DNA from 2 places in the Desertibacillus haloalkaliphilus genome. Region 2 is predicted to be linked to the other one. Evidence: predicted binding sites of a transcription regulator. Region 2 holds the regulator's gene; the other holds the start of a gene.
What was found. The regulator NrdR, encoded in region 2, represses ribonucleotide reductase genes. The targets are predictions, from matches to a motif close to AACACNATATATNGTGTT.
Positions count from the first base shown of each region.

Region 1: KH400_RS13930 (vitamin B12-dependent ribonucleotide reductase) is a predicted target of NrdR. The motif match lies at 5,369-5,386, and genes of this name have one in related genera.

Region 1 is NZ_JAHPIV010000012.1:67-8,044, reverse strand. Features, by position in the region: gene KH400_RS13945 (patatin-like phospholipase family protein) at 1-772, opposite strand, end outside; gene mntR (transcriptional regulator MntR) at 864-1,289, opposite strand; gene splB (spore photoproduct lyase) at 1,390-2,415, opposite strand; gene KH400_RS13930 (vitamin B12-dependent ribonucleotide reductase) at 2,607-5,171, opposite strand; gene dat (D-amino-acid transaminase) at 5,657-6,502, shown strand; gene KH400_RS13920 (lipoate--protein ligase family protein) at 6,550-7,383, opposite strand; gene KH400_RS13915 (rhodanese-like domain-containing protein) at 7,576-7,950, shown strand.
Region 2 is NZ_JAHPIV010000001.1:187,513-195,490, forward strand. Features, by position in the region: gene mqnC (cyclic dehypoxanthinyl futalosine synthase) at 1-1,102, opposite strand, end outside; gene dnaI (primosomal protein DnaI) at 1,259-2,185, opposite strand; gene KH400_RS00880 (replication initiation and membrane attachment family protein) at 2,189-3,622, opposite strand; gene nrdR (transcriptional regulator NrdR) at 3,723-4,193, opposite strand; gene KH400_RS00890 (hypothetical protein) at 4,174-4,320, opposite strand; gene speD (adenosylmethionine decarboxylase) at 4,420-4,803, opposite strand; gene KH400_RS00900 (glyceraldehyde-3-phosphate dehydrogenase) at 5,088-6,119, opposite strand; gene coaE (dephospho-CoA kinase) at 6,453-7,061, opposite strand; gene ytaF (sporulation membrane protein YtaF) at 7,080-7,718, opposite strand; gene mutM (DNA-formamidopyrimidine glycosylase) at 7,781-7,978, opposite strand, start outside.

The sequences.
Region 1 (7,978 bases), on a different contig from region 2:
ATACGATATTATCGGTATGATCTTTTGTAATATACCGAAGGTCATGTGCTCGCAACATCGTTTCAAATAAAGAGTGGAATAGTCCTAACGCATTTTTTATATCATTCTCTGGCAAGTCATCAAATTTTGGTGATAACCGAAATCCAAGCAACGGACGCTTTAATTTATTCGTTTTCTTATTTAGAAATAACCAAATTGGAAAATTACTAAGGACGCCACCATCAACAATGACAAAACGTTTCCCTGAAGCACCTGTCACTTTTACAGGCTCAAAAAAATACGGAATACTGCAACTCATGCGCACGGCTCTCGCAACTGGAAACTTCTCTGGCAATAAACCATATTGCTCCAAATCATCAGGTAATACGATAAGACGGCCACGTGTTAAATCAGAAGCAATAATTTTGAGTGAACCTTCTGGGAGATCTGCGAAAGTCTTCACTCCTTTTACAGCTAATTGGTCAGAAAGCCATTGTTCAAGTAAGTTTCCTCTATATAAACCTAATTTCCAATAGACGCGAGCCCATTTCGCAAAACGAAAAGGAAGAATCGAGTTGATCGGATCCATAAATGTAGTAAAGTCAGTATTAGTGACAAGAGATTCGATTTCTTGACTCGTATAGCCAGCCTTAATAAAAGATGCAATGACAGAACCTGCACTCGTTCCAGCAATACGATCAAAGGTCATCTCTTTTCGTTCAACTTCCCTTAATGCGCCAATAAAAGCTAGTGACTTCACGCCCCCTCCCTCAAATACACCATCGATCTCCACGTTCATCTACCTCCTCCATAACAACCTATGCAAATTGCCACGAAGTGTCCGCGTGTTAAGCTAAAAAATGAAAAGCAGCCATAGCTTATTGCTATGACTGCTCTTCATTCTTTTTTTGAACATCGCGCAAAGCCTCGACTCGCGATTGATCCTCTTCAAAAAATTGTACGAGGTCGCCAATTCGGTCGATCGCATCCCAGCTTAAGTGGTGCTCAATCCCCTCAACATCATCATATATATTGGACTTATTTACCCCAATGATTTTCATGAAGTCTTCCAAAAGGTCATGTCGATATACTAAACGTTTTCCAACCTTTTTTCCTTTTGGAGTAAGTACTAATCCACGGTATTTCTCATAAATGAGATATTCGCTTTTGTCTAGTTTCTGTACCATTTTCGTTACAGAGGATGGATGGACTTCCAACGCCTCAGCTATATCGGATACTCGTGCATATCCTTTATCTTCAATTAACATATATATTCTCTCTAAATAATCTTCCATACTAGGTGTTGGCATCGGGTCCCCTCCAGTTCCTCTCACCGTTACTCATCAGATTTATACATGATCATATCAGCTTAATTGTACTATAATCGACGACCGACGACAATATCTTGTATTAGGTGAAATATTCGATTTTTGCGTTAGGGAAAAATTTATGAATATACGATTCAATTGTTTCTCTCAGCTCTGTTGCTTCATCATTTTGGTACACGTACTTGCCTCGTCCATACTTCCCCCATTTATACTTACGTTCCTCTTCGTTCATCTCTAGCTTCGACTTTGGATAACGTTTTTCAATGATTCGCTTTGCAGTTTTTGTAAAGCGGTGTTGTATTAATTCAAACGTAAGATCTTTTGTCGCATACAATGGCAGCGTTGCTTCTAATCGTTCAAATAGGTCTAGATATCCTTGTTCCCAGTCTTTATGACGATAGAGCGGGGCTAAGATAAACCCTAGAGGATAATTTGCATTAGCTACCTTCCCCGCTGCTTCAATTCGTTTATCAAAAGGAGAAGTCCCTGGTTCGAAGTTCTTGATTACATAGTTGGAATTAAGACTAAAACGGAACCTCGTATTTCCATTATGTTTCGCATCTAAAAGATGATCAACATGATGATACTTAGTGACAAAACGTAGTCGCCCTAATTCGGTTTGGCCGATAAATTCAATCGCTTTCCTTAGTGAATGCGTTAGGTGATCAATACCAACAATGTCTGATGTACAAGCTGCCTCAAACCGAGTAATTTCTGGCTTGCGCTCCTCTATATATTGATGTGTTGCCTCAAAAATATCATCTAGGTTCACATATGTGCGTAGATATGGTTTATCCCCCATCGTCGTTTGTAAATAACAATAATGACAATGTCCCATACAACCAGTAGCTAGAGGGATCGCATACTCAGCCGATGGCTTTGACGTATCAAATTTTAATGTTTTTCGAACGCCTATGACTAACGTTGACTTTGCATTTCGATATTTTTGCAATTCAGTATCACCAGGGATGTTACGAACTTGATTATGAGAAGTCGTTTCACGAATTTCAATCCCCATCTTTTCAAATTTATCTTTCAGCTCGACACCGAGCGGATAATTAAGTGCATTAGGTTCAATATAAACAAGTTGTGGAATAAATGCATTCATCGTTAACACCCTTTTTACCTTTTTTTATAGTGTTCACACAAGGTACGGTCATGAACAGGTGTAGTTGATGGAAGTGATGGAAACGATGAAATGACCGACCACTGAGGCCGCATGTGCTTTTCTTTCATAAAAAAAGAGGATGCCCAAAAGATTAATTTAAACCTTTTGAAACATCCCCATTGTCTACTTTTTTATAAGCCGCATTTTAATTGCGCTTTACAATTTGTGCATGTGTTACAGCCACCAATATCTTCAACCGTTCCTTCACGACAAACTGGACATTTATTCCCTATCTCTGAACCAAATGTTACATCTGTTGAACGGACATCGGCAATCGTTTCAACGAGCACAACCGGTTCATTAAATCCATGTTGTTCATGATTATTTTGCTCATCATCAAAGCTGTTTTCTTCAGCTTTTAGTGATAATACTTGAGCATCACGGCTACCATCAACATAAACGGTACCGCCCTTAGCACCACCACGATATAGTCGTTCATAAACAGCCTCAACTTGTTCAACAGAATATCCTTTCGGGGCATTTACTGTTTTTGATAGTGAACTATCGACCCAACGCTGAATAATACACTGCACATCGGCATGAGCTTCAGGAGAAAGTTCCATCGTCGAGATGAACCACTCCGGTAGATGATTTTCATCGGCCTCAGGGTTTTGATCCAAGTATTCTTGTACAATTTCTGCTTTCACTTCAATAAATTTACCTAAACGGCCACTTCTAAAGTAAGAGAAAGAGAAATATGGCTCAAGTCCTGTACTTACTCCCACCATCGTTCCCGTTGACCCTGTTGGGGCAACCGTTAATAAGTGAGAGTTGCGAATGCCATAGTTTAATACGCCTTGGCGGATGTCCTCTGGCATTTTTTTCATATAGCCTGTATGAATAAATGCCTCACGCAGTTCCTTTGTTTCTTCGTCAGTTTTCCCAACCAAAAATGGAAAGCTTCCTTTCTCTTTTGCAAGCTCAATGCTTGTCCGATAAGCAGTCGTTGCGATCGTTTCAAAGATCTGATCAACCAATTGATTGCCTTTCTCAGAGCCATAAACCGTTTCTGTGTAGATTAATAAGTCATGTAGCCCCATAACTCCTAAACCAACACGACGCTCACCTTTGGCTTGCTTTGTATTTTGCTCAAGGAAGTAAGGTGTCGCATCAATAACATTGTCTTGCATACGTACCCCTGTTTCAACCGTGCGTTTAAGCTTTTCAAAATCAACCGTTTTGGCTTGTTTGTCAGCCATCTCAGCCAAGTTGACTGCAGCTAAGTTACAAACAGAATATGGTGCAAGAGGTTGCTCACCACACGGGTTTGTTGCGACAACTTTCTGACCATACGCCTTTGCATTCGTCATGTCATTTGCGTTGTCAATGAAGAAAATACCTGGTTCAGCTGAATATGTCGCACAGATATTAATTAAATTCCATAATTCTTTCGCCTTAATCGTGCGGTACGTTCGCACTTTAAAGCCTCGTGCTTCCCACTCACGAACATCACCACATTCATGCCATTCACGATTATAAATTTCCATTTCTTCTTCGCTGTAGCTCTCAACATCTGGGAAGCGAAGCTCATAATCTTCATCATTTTCAACAGCGTACATAAATTCCTTCGTTAAACACACTGAAATATTTGCTCCTGTTAAAAATTCTGGATTATTGACGCTGTATGTCCCGCCGATGTTAAGTTTTTCTTCAGCTTCCTGAATGACACTATCTTCAAATCCACCTTGACCCGGGATCGCCTTATAATTCAAAATTCCTTGATACATGGACTTTTCCATCTCTGTTAATGGCGTAAAATGTAACTTTTCTTTTACAAGTTGTTTGATAAGCTCATCATTTGAACTTTCAAGTAAAAATCGTAAAATTCTTGGGTTTTGCATCTTTGAGATAATAAACTCAAGGATATCAGGGTGAGAATCGACGAGCATAATCATTTGAGCTCCACGCCTTGAACCGCCTTGTTCAACAAGGTGCGTCAACTTGGCAATGTCATCTAGCCAAGATACCGAACCGGATGATTTACCATTGACACCACGTGCAAGTGTGTTACGCGGACGTAGGGTTGAACCATTTGTTCCTACACCACCACCACGGCTCATAATTTCCATGACTTGTTTACGGTGCTCCGATATTCCTTCACGTGAATCTTGAACGTAAGGCATCACATAACAGTTGAAATAAGTTACATCTGTATCAGCACCAGCGCCGTAAAGAACACGTCCTGCTGGAATGAAGTTCATCTTAACCAGCTCATCATAAAAGCGTTCAAATGATTGTTGGCGTTTCGTTTCGTCCGTTTCAACGGAAGCTAGTCCAGTTGCATTACGCTTAGCAATTTGTTCATAAAAAATTTCTAACGGTTTTTCTATCGTGTCTAACGAGCGCGTCACGACCCCAGAATTTACTTCTTCTGGATCCTCTAGCATAGCTTGAAATTCTTCATCAACACGGACTTTTGCTTGGTTCATATCCCAATTGATGGACTGAACAATACCAAATCCACGTGCAGGAAACTTCGGGTCTTCCTTAACCGTCAACACAACGAAGTCGCCTTCTTTTAATGTTACCTTTTCTGTATCTTTGAATGTATATCGATCGAGCATGACAAGTCTCGAAACTCCTTGTTTTGTCAGCTTCATATCCTTTGTAATTGGATGGACTTGAGGAAATTGTTCAATATCTTGATTCAACCGCTCAATGTTGATGTTTGTTCCTTTTGACATCGTCATCGTCATTCCATTTTCTCCCCCTTAATAAAATCACATAACTAGACATCGATGTATGTACCATAAGTTGATGGCAAGCTTGTCCTCATCACTTTTTATCAAATAGAGTAACGTTCTGCCGACGAATACCGCTGAACGTTTTGCTTGCCTTAGCTTATCATACACCTCACCGCAAATCAATATATAGTATTCGACATTTCAAGATCAACACTATATATTGTGACCTGCACGTTCGTATTTTAATTTTGTCAACTTTGTAAGAAAGTAAATAACTACGAAAAAAAGAGAAAAAATGCGATGCTTGTGTTTTCACGTTGTTTTTTGCATAAATTCCCTAGTTGCATATTTTAGAGCTTCATTCACACAATCATCGTTTTTACCTTATAAAAAAGATTTATCATTTCCATATGCAATGTCGACACAAATGTAATAAACTAAATACAAAATTGAATGATAATCGAAGTTGATCTTAAAATCAAGATGGAGGAATCAACATGCAGTATGTACTATTTAACGATCAGATTGTAACAAGGGGTGAAGTTACAATTGATTTCGAGGACCGTGGCTATAATTTTGGAGACGGCATTTACGAAGTCATTAGTGTCTATAATCAACAACCATTTCTATTAACTGAACATTTTGAGCGTTTTTTCGAAAGCGCAAAGAAGTTGGATATGGCAGTTCCTTATCAACATGAGACCTTTTACTCATTAATTAGACAATTGATTGAAAAAAACAACGTTAACTGTGGTCTCATCTATATCCAAATGACAAGAGGTATTTCCCCGCGGAACCACCTATATGAACGCGATCCAGAAATCACACCGATTATAACTGGATTTAGTAAGGAATGGCCTGCGAATGGACATGCAAAAAAAGAGGGTGTACATGCCCTTACTACAGAAGATATTCGCTGGCTTCGATGTGATATTAAAACGATTAACCTATTAGGAAATGTCCTTGCGAAAAGAAAGGCTGCTGATAATCAATGCTATGAAGCAATTTTACATCGTGGTAATGATGTTACTGAGGGTTCATCATCGAACATATTTATCATAAAGGATGGCGTCCTTTATACTCATCCAGCAACAAATTTAATTTTAAATGGAATCACACGTCAGTTCGTCTTATCACTTGTAGATGAGCTACATATTGATGTCGTCCTAGAGCCTTTTACGCTCGAACAACTAAAGAACGCTGATGAAGTATTTATGACAAGTACAGGTAATGAAGTGACCCCGATCATTTCTATTGAGGGAACCATCCAACAAACATACCCTGTCGGTCCAGTCACTAGAGATCTCCAACGCTGTTTTTCTGAATCTATTGAAGCTCTTTAACAAAAATGCTGTGACGATCCCACTGGTTGGGACTGCCACAGCTCTTTTTATTTACGATAATTCCAATCATCGGATTCGTAACGATCTTTTGCCAGCTTTTGAACAAACGCCTCTTCTTCTTTTGTTAGCGTATAAGGAACAAGTTCAATATCTAATCCTTTTTCAAATCCATTTTTAAAGCACGTACGGGCTTCATCTAGTGAAAGAGGCTTTTCTCTTAATGCGTTAATGGCCACCGCCTTATTTTTAAAATTACGCTGCATGCGCTCACGAACCCGGTCATTTGGGTAGTTAAAAAGATCAAATAGTTTATCTTCATCAATCTCTAAAATAATTGAACCATGCTGAAGAATCACACCCTTTTGTCTCGTTTGTGCACTGCCGGCCACTTTTCTTCCTTCAACAACGAGCTCATACCAAGAAGGGGCATCAAAACAAACAGCTGATCTAGGGTTTTTAAGTGCTTCACGATCCTCTTTAGATTCTGGAATCGCAAAGTAGGCATCTAACCCCACTTCACGGAACCCTTCAAGGATGCCTTGCGAAATTACGCGATATGCTTCCGTCACGCTTGCGGGCATTTCCGGGTGATCCTCGGACACAATCACACTGTAGGTTAACTCTTGATCATGGAGCACCCCTCTCCCTCCTGTAGGGCGACGAACAAACCCTAAGTGATGCTTTTTCACAGCCTCCATATTAATTTCTTTTTCTACCTTTTGGAAATAGCCAACCGATAGGGTTGCCGGATCCCAGCCATAAAAGCGAATCACAGGTGGGACTTTCCCTTTGCTGTGCCAGTCTAATAATGCCTCATCAAGTGCCATATTATAAGCGGGCGAACAATTCCCTGAGTCAATAAAATGCCATGTTTCTTTCATGTCTAACCTCTTCTCTCATTTTGAAAAGTATATCCTAACATTAGTTTAACAAAAGTTAACAGGCTGTCAAAAAACTGCACTTGCACAACGAAGATCGATCCATTATAGTTATAAAGTCTTTGCTAATTCTGGCTATGATGATTATAATTTATATAGAAATGATGATGTCGTAAAAGGAGTGTTCGTTCATTCATGGATTTTTTATGGATTATTCTAATTGCTGTACTGATTTTCTTAATTGCTAGACGCTTTATCAAGCCAAAATATTTACAAGATCTAACCCCAGAAGAATTCCGTACAGGTTATCGTAAAGCTCAGCTTATAGATGTACGTGAACCAAGAGAATATGATGGTGGTCATATCCTAGGTGCCCGCAACATCCCGATGTCGCAACTCCGCCAGCGTCTCAATGAAATTCGTACAGATCAACCGGTCTATCTTTACTGCCAATCAGGGGCAAGAAGTAAACAAGCCGCAACGATTTTGAAAAAGAAACGTGGCTGTGAAAACCTCTACCATCTAAAGGGTGGATTCAAAAAGTGGGACGGCAAAATTAAAAAGAAATAAAATGAGAGGCTGTGCTTAAATGATATGC
Region 2 (7,978 bases):
TTTGCATAACAAAATCTTTTTCAGTCGCCTCTTCACTATCAAAACGGCGGACGACTTCATACTTTGTATTTCGTTGTACAGGTATTTTACCTGCTTCTCTAATTAATTGTAAGATCTGATTCGTATTGACTTTATGTGTTGTGCCGGCAGCTGAAACTACATTTTCTTCCATCATCGTTGAACCAAAATCGTTGCAGCCATAGTGAAGTGATTTCTTCCCTACTTCTGGCCCCATTGTCACCCAAGATGATTGGAAGTTTGCAACATTATCAAGGAAAATACGAGAGATCGCAACGTTTTTCAAATACTCTTCCGGTGGTGTCTTCTCACCAGGAAGGTTTGTATTTTCAGGCTGGAACGTCCATGAAATAAAGGCAAGGAAGCAATCTGATTCATCTTGAGCATCACGAATACGTTGCAAGTGAAGCGCACGTTCTTCATACGTTTCACCTAACCCTATCACCATAGTTGCTGTACCGTGCATACCGACTTTTTTCACCATCTTCATGCATTCAATCCATTCTTTCCACGAGCTCTTGATGCGACTCACACGCTTTCTTGTCTTGTCTGTTAAAATCTCAGCACCGCCTCCAGGAACAGAATCCAATCCTGCTTCTTTCAACTCTGTTAAAACTTCCTCTAGTGACAAGCCTGATACTTCAACAATCTTCCAAATTTCAGCTGGTGAGAATGAATGCATCGTAATATCAAAACGCTCTTTAATATTTCTTAATAAGTCCGTATAATAACTTAATGGAAGATCAGGGTTTGTCCCGCCTTGCATTAAGATCTCTGTTCCATTGACATCCATTGTTTCTTGAATCTTTTTATAAATTTCTTCATCGCTTAGGACATATCCATCTTCATGACCAGGTGGTCGGTAAAACGCACAAAAGCGGCAATACGTGTCACAAAAATTTGTATAGTTTACATTACGACCAATGACAAATGTTGTTTCTGGTTCTGGGTGCCATTTTTTCATAATTTCATTGGCAACTTCTCCGATTTTTTCAACTTCATCACTCTCATAGAGCTTGATTGCATCCTCTATCGTGATCCGCTCACCTGTACGTGCACGTTCTAAAATGTGATCTATGCTCATGTAGATAAACCCCCATTAATATAAAAAGCTAGTTTAATAGTATCACAGATTGGTGACGATTTCTTGTCTTAACCTCAAAAAATAAATTTGCAGAATCATCGAAAAAAGTGATTATAAAAGCTAAAAACCTTTACAATCACTTCTAGAATCATCCTACTATGAACGACGATTTCTACCTTTAATAAAAATCGGCTTCGTATAATGACGGATTCGTTCCATAATACGCTTGGCCTTGAGCTGTTCAATCCCACCTTTTTCCGAGTAGGAAAGATGTTCCTCCAACTCATCTAAATCATAATTTGATGTATACAGCGTTGGGAGCTTCTCCATCATACGATATTGTAAAATGACACCTAACACCTCATCACGAATCCAACTTGACATGTTTTCAGCGCCAATATCGTCAAGGATTAAAACTTGGGCACGTTTGACCTTTTCAATTTTCTCATTAAACGTTCCATCACCTAATGAATTCTTAATCTCCCTGAAAAAATCCGGCGTGTAGACAAGCAATGTTTCAATGTTACGATCAGCAAGCTCTTGAGCTATAGCACCCATAATATACGTTTTACCAACACCGAATTGACCATAAAAGTATAATCCGCGGCCATCTTCCCCAGGCTGGGCATTGATGGCGAATTCAAGTGCAGCAGCACTTGCTGTCATCCGTTCATTATCTTGATCGAGTTGGTCGAAGCTAGCCTGAAGAATTTCCTTCGGGACGTGCAAACTTTTAATCAGTTCTTGCTGTTGCTTCCGTTCGTCATACTTTCGCTTAAGCTCGCACGGGTTATATTGAAGCTCAATTCGACCGCGACCTTCGATTAATTCAGGTTGATAGCCTTGGATCATGTTTTTACAAGCGTCAAGTCCAGGGCACGCATCACAATTTGTGCGCTCACCTTTAAATTCAAATAGCTTAGTTAAGCTTCTTTCGATGACTTCTGTTGTCACGGTCGGGTGTTCTTTCAAAAAGGCTTGGATGCGCCGATCTTCATATAATTGCTCTTTTAACGTATCATACTGTTGCATGAAATCACGGTTTTTCATAAACTGTTCCATTGCTGACTTGATTGATTCCACATTTTACTCCTCCTTTTTCTTTTTTTGAGCACGAAGCTGATTCATCAACAACTCAAACCGCTCTTTCTCTTTTTGTAACTCACCGTCGTCTTTCTCTTCTTGTACAGGTTGTTGCCCTTGCTCTTCCGTATTAAACCATTTCGGTAATTTATCTTTTCGAACATTTTGTTTTCGGTTCGCTGAACGCTTCGGTTGATTCCCTTTGTTTTGTTTCCATTCCAAGGTTCGTCGATATTCTCGTTTTGCAAACTCCATCGCTTCACTTACAGTTTTCATATTTTTACGCGACCAATGCCCAGCAATTTTATCAACCAATGGTTTTGTTAATTTCATATCATTTGTCTTTAAAATATAATCGATCAGGACATTCGCTACACCTGGTAATAATTGATAATCCAACAGCAAACCCTCAACTAATTTTACATCAGGAAGTGGAACCTTCGCCCCATCTGAACGGTTCTCAAGCAATGATAATGGTGAAGTTGTTTCATACAACTTAATCATTTTCTCTTCTTCGGTGACAGGCACCTTATCATCCATAAGACGATGGTCTGCAGGCTGTGTTCGCAGCGCTAACGATGGTGGTTCATTTCCATATTCAATGCGATACCACTCCTGGACCCGTTTGCGAAGTTCCTCTACACTAATCTCATCATCATGAATCGCTGCTTGTTGGACAATCTTACTCATCTCTAATGGTTCGATTCGATAAACAAACGCAAGACGAATAATGGCGTCCTTTACTTCAGGTGTTAACATCGCTTCTGAGGCCACAAAATCAGATAAATCAGCAAGTAGTAAATCAAAATCAAAAGCTTGCTCAGCAAAGACGAGCTCACCTTGGCCATTTCTAGTAATAATATCTTTATTCTTGTCCAAAGAAATAGCTTCTGTGAGCTCAGATTGATGATTGGCGATAATTTCAGAATGGTGCAATGAAGAAAAGACTTCATCAAATCCATGTGTCACTTCTTCATACTCATCTTTATTTAGTTTGTCGACCATAAACCGCTCACGCGTCGCCCGATATTTGCTTTTCCCTAGCCGATTATATAAATAAACACTTAATACATCATTTGTAAAAAAATGCTGCGGAGACATCGGGGGCTGTAGCTCATATAAATAGCGCGTTGCATCTTCTTCTGTTTTCTTATAGGTCTTCACGAGACCGATCGCTTCTAGCTTTTTCCGTTCCTCAAAAATCGCATCAAGATCCATACCCATCATCGTCATTAGGCCACGATGAGTTTGGTCGTCACTCCAAAAGCTGTCCCTTTCAAGCTGCGAAAACAAGGTCATATATAGGCTATAGGCGAGAGCACCAATTAAAGGCTGGTACAATAATGTCAATACCTTTTGATCCAAATCCGTCAAATGGTCAACCGTCCGTACAGTATAACGATCAACGGGTAGTAAATGTTTCCAGTGCCAGTTCATGTTCCCCACCTTTCGTTCCAAACTTTCCGATTAACATGACTTATTCATATGATTTATTTGCAAAAAAAGAGCTTTAAGTCCTTTGCCTTAAGCTCATCTTTTACGAATGTTTTGATTCATCACGATTGATTAATTCTTTTAATTCTTTAATGAACACATTAATATCTTTAAACTGTCGGTAGACCGAGGCAAAACGTACATATGCCACATCATCAACGTGCGCCAGACGCTCCATCACCAATTCACCAACCTGGTGACTATTAACTTCTGATACCCCTTTATTACGGAGGTCACGTTCGACCCCATTGACTATGTCCTCTAATGTTTCTAGAGATACAGGACGCTTCTCGCACGCTCGAATGAGACCACGGAGAATTTTTTCACGGCTGAATTCTTCACGCGTCCCCTCCTTTTTGACAACAACCAATGGTAGCTCTTCGACAATTTCAAACGTTGTGAACCGATGCTGACATGATTCACATTCACGTCGTCGTCGAATCGAACGTCCTTCATTGCTTGGTCTCGAATCAAGTACTCGTGTTCCGTTATAGTTACATGTCGGACATCGCATTATAATCATCTCCACTTGAGTTCACTTCTACTTCTTCTACGGTTTTTATGAACATTAAACCTTCTTTAATTAATAATATAGAAAAAAGCACACCATGACAAGAAATCATTCGCAATCGAACGCTCATCTTGCAGGTCCTTATCAAATTCCTTTCTATCATTAATACCCACCTTTAAAACTAAACAAAAAAAGAGGTGTGACTCACACCTCTTTTTTGACTATACCATTATAATGCTTCAACTTTTGGTTTTCCAACTTTAATTGGTCCAATTCCCCTCGGCACCTCGACAACTTCAGACTTCTTTGCGCCTAGTGCCTTTGATATATAATTTGAAGCGACATTTGGGTCAATGATGTCTCCACACGTATAAACGTCTATGCTTGCATAGCCATGTTCCGGAAAACTGTGGATGGTTAAATGTGATTCTGAAATAATTACCACTCCACTTACTCCCTGCGGGGCAAACTTATGGAATGCGACTTCCCTTACTTCCGCTCCTGCCTCTAATGCAGCATCGACAAATGTTTGTTCAATGAAGTTCATGTTATTCAACTTTTCTATGTCACAATCCCATAACTCTGCAATGACGTGACGTCCCATCGTATCCATAAGTTGAATCCCCCTTGTTAAAAAATTTTCATGCCTTCTTAAGCATGCAGGAAGAGCGATTACCACGGGGGAAAGTTAGTCCTAAGAGGTCCTAACCCTTAGAGTAATATGCTCTTCCTATGTTGCTTTCGTCGAAGTTCACGAAAAATAGTATACTTGTTTTAGAATCGATTTGCAATCATCTTTTTCAAACAAGTAAATGATGCATTGTTACACAAACATAAATCATTCGTGTAGGGGAACAACCTTATTTTCTGTTACCTATACCTTTGTTATGCACGATGTTAAGAGATACCAATCTCTGCTTTTTTAGGGAGTGCTGTTGCCACGTGTTTCACTAAATCAACCACTCGGCAAGAATAACCCCATTCGTTGTCGTACCACGCTAACACTTTGATTTGTTTATCAGCCATGACCATCGTAGATAAGCCATCAATAATTGATGAATTTTCATCGCCGTTAAAATCGACAGATACGAGTGGGTCATTTGTAAACCCTAGAATACCTTTTAATTCACCTTGAGAGGCTTTTTCTAACTCAGCATTAATTTCTTCAACGGTTACATCGCGACGAACATTAACTACAAGGTCAACCAATGACACATTCGGTGTTGGCACGCGTAATGCCATTCCATTTAACTTTCCTTCTAATTGTGGAAGAACTTTTGAAATTGCTTTAGCTGCCCCTGTTGAAGTCGGAATAATCGATTGTCCGCAAGCACGTGCTCTTCGTAAATCTTTATGAGGATTATCAATATTTTTTTGATCATTAGTGTAGGCATGAACCGTTGTCATCATACCGCTTTCAATTCCGAACTTTTCATCAATGACTTTAGCTACTGGTGCCAAGCAGTTCGTTGTACATGATGCGTTAGAAATAACATCGTGTTGCTCCGGATTGTAATCCTTTTCATTCACGCCCATAACAATCGTAACATCTTCGTTTTTACCAGGAGCGGTAATCACAACTTTTTTGGCACCTGCTTCAATATGGTAGCCAGCTGTTTCTTTAGATTTAAATTTACCTGTTGCTTCAACAACAATATCTACACCTAATTCATCCCAAGGTAATTGCTTTGGATCACGTGAACTTAAAAGCTTAACCGCTTTATTATTGATAAGAATTTCGTCTCCATTTGGTTTAACTTCCCCAGAAAAAGTACCGTGAATACTATCGTACTTAATTAAATGAGCAAGAGTCTCTGCTGGATAACTTGCATTAATTGCAACGACATCTAATTTATCATCAAGAATTGCTTTTCTAAAAACCATTCTCCCAATTCGTCCAAATCCATTAATTGCTATTTTTGCGCTCATACTCACAAACTCCTCCTCGTCACCATTTATGTTATACTAAATGATTTTTTCTACGAATTAGTATAACATATAATATGCAATTGAAGTGAGAAATTTTAATAAAAGATGAAAAATTATTAACAATTAGGCAAACAATACCAACAATGACCTACTCAAACCTTTTCACAAGCAATTTAGTAAGCCTAATCGCAAAGTCGATTGTCCGTCCACGACTAGGACGAGTTAGACATCACTTCGCCTGCATGAATGTGTTATCCGAGTTAATAAAAAAACTGCCACAAAGGTATATTCCCTTCATGGCAGTTTAGCCTCACGCTTAGAAGCGACACTATTTCAGTCAACATCATGTACAGTAATGTTCCACTTTTTTAAAATCTCAAGAAGCTGCTGCTTCGTTTCATCTCGCGACCCATTATTATCAATTACCTCATCAGCAAGACTTAGCTTTTCTGCAATCGGCATTTGTGAACGAATACGACTTAATGCCTCCTCGCGTGTTGATTGATCGCGTTCCATAAGTCGCTGTAATTGGACATCAGCATCGACATAGACAAGAATAATTTTTTCAACCATATGTGTAAGCTCATTCTCAAATAATAAAGGAAGGTCATAAACAATCAGTTCCCTTCCTTCTTTTTCGTATGATTCTTTTTGCTCAAGCATTCGCTTACGAATCGCTGGATGTACAATGGCATTTAACGCATTTCGTTCCTCTTCATCGTTAAAAACAATTTCTCCCAACTTTTTTCTCGCAATGGTTTTATCCGAAGCTAAAATCGTTTCTCCAAAATGGTCCACGATTTTTTGGTACGCTTCTTCACCTGCCTCAACGACTTCACGTGCAACGAGATCAGCATCAATGACTGCAATCCCATATTCTTTGAGCAGGCGTGTGACCGAACTCTTCCCACTGGCAATACCGCCTGTTAACCCTACAATCATTTTCTTTTTTCCTCCGTTTTAAAATAAATTCCAACATCCTAATAAAATTAATAACACTCCTGGGATAAAGGAGAATTTTTTTACCCAATAGGAGTCAGCAAAGAAATTCCCGCTTTTCATACCAAATGTTACGAACAACGCACTCATGCACGCAACTGACACCGCCATCCATATCGGAGAAAAGCCGATTAATGCAGCACCAATCCCTGCACCAAAGGCGTCTAATGAAAGGGCAACACCTAATAAAAAAGCTTCGCGCCCTGTGATTGTTCCAGAATCATCAAAGTCAGCGACCATCGGTTTACGCAAAATTTTTACGACGACGCCGAGCATTTTTATTTCGAAATTGATAATCACTCGATCTTCCTTATTTTTCTTCTCTTGTTTCGCCGGTTTATACACTTGGTACAACGCCCATGCACCAATGAGGATAAGGATGATTCCCCCTAACGCTTCAGCAAATGCAGGCGATAAGTAGCTTTGAATCGCTGTGCCAAAACCCATGGCAATTAAAATCGAGATGGCGGAACATGAAGCGATAAATAAAAGTGATTTAAATGGCAATTTCATTTTTCGAAGTCCATACGTTAATCCGACACCGAAGCTATCTAAACTGACAGCAAGAGCTAGAAGTAATAAAGAAAGAATCTCTACCATAGTGAAAAGCTCCTTCCACCTACTGATACGATAGTATATGGTAGGAGCCTATCCAATGTACATTATTTTTGGCAATTCAAGCAATAATGCGTACCTCTCCCACCGACAACGGTTTTCGCTATAATCGTGCCACATAGCTTGCATGGCTCATCTTTTCGTCCGTATACATAGAGCTGTTGCTGAAACATCCCCATTTCTCCTTGACCATTTACATAGGACTTAATGGAGCTTCCACCTTGGTCAACAGCCTCTTGTAATGT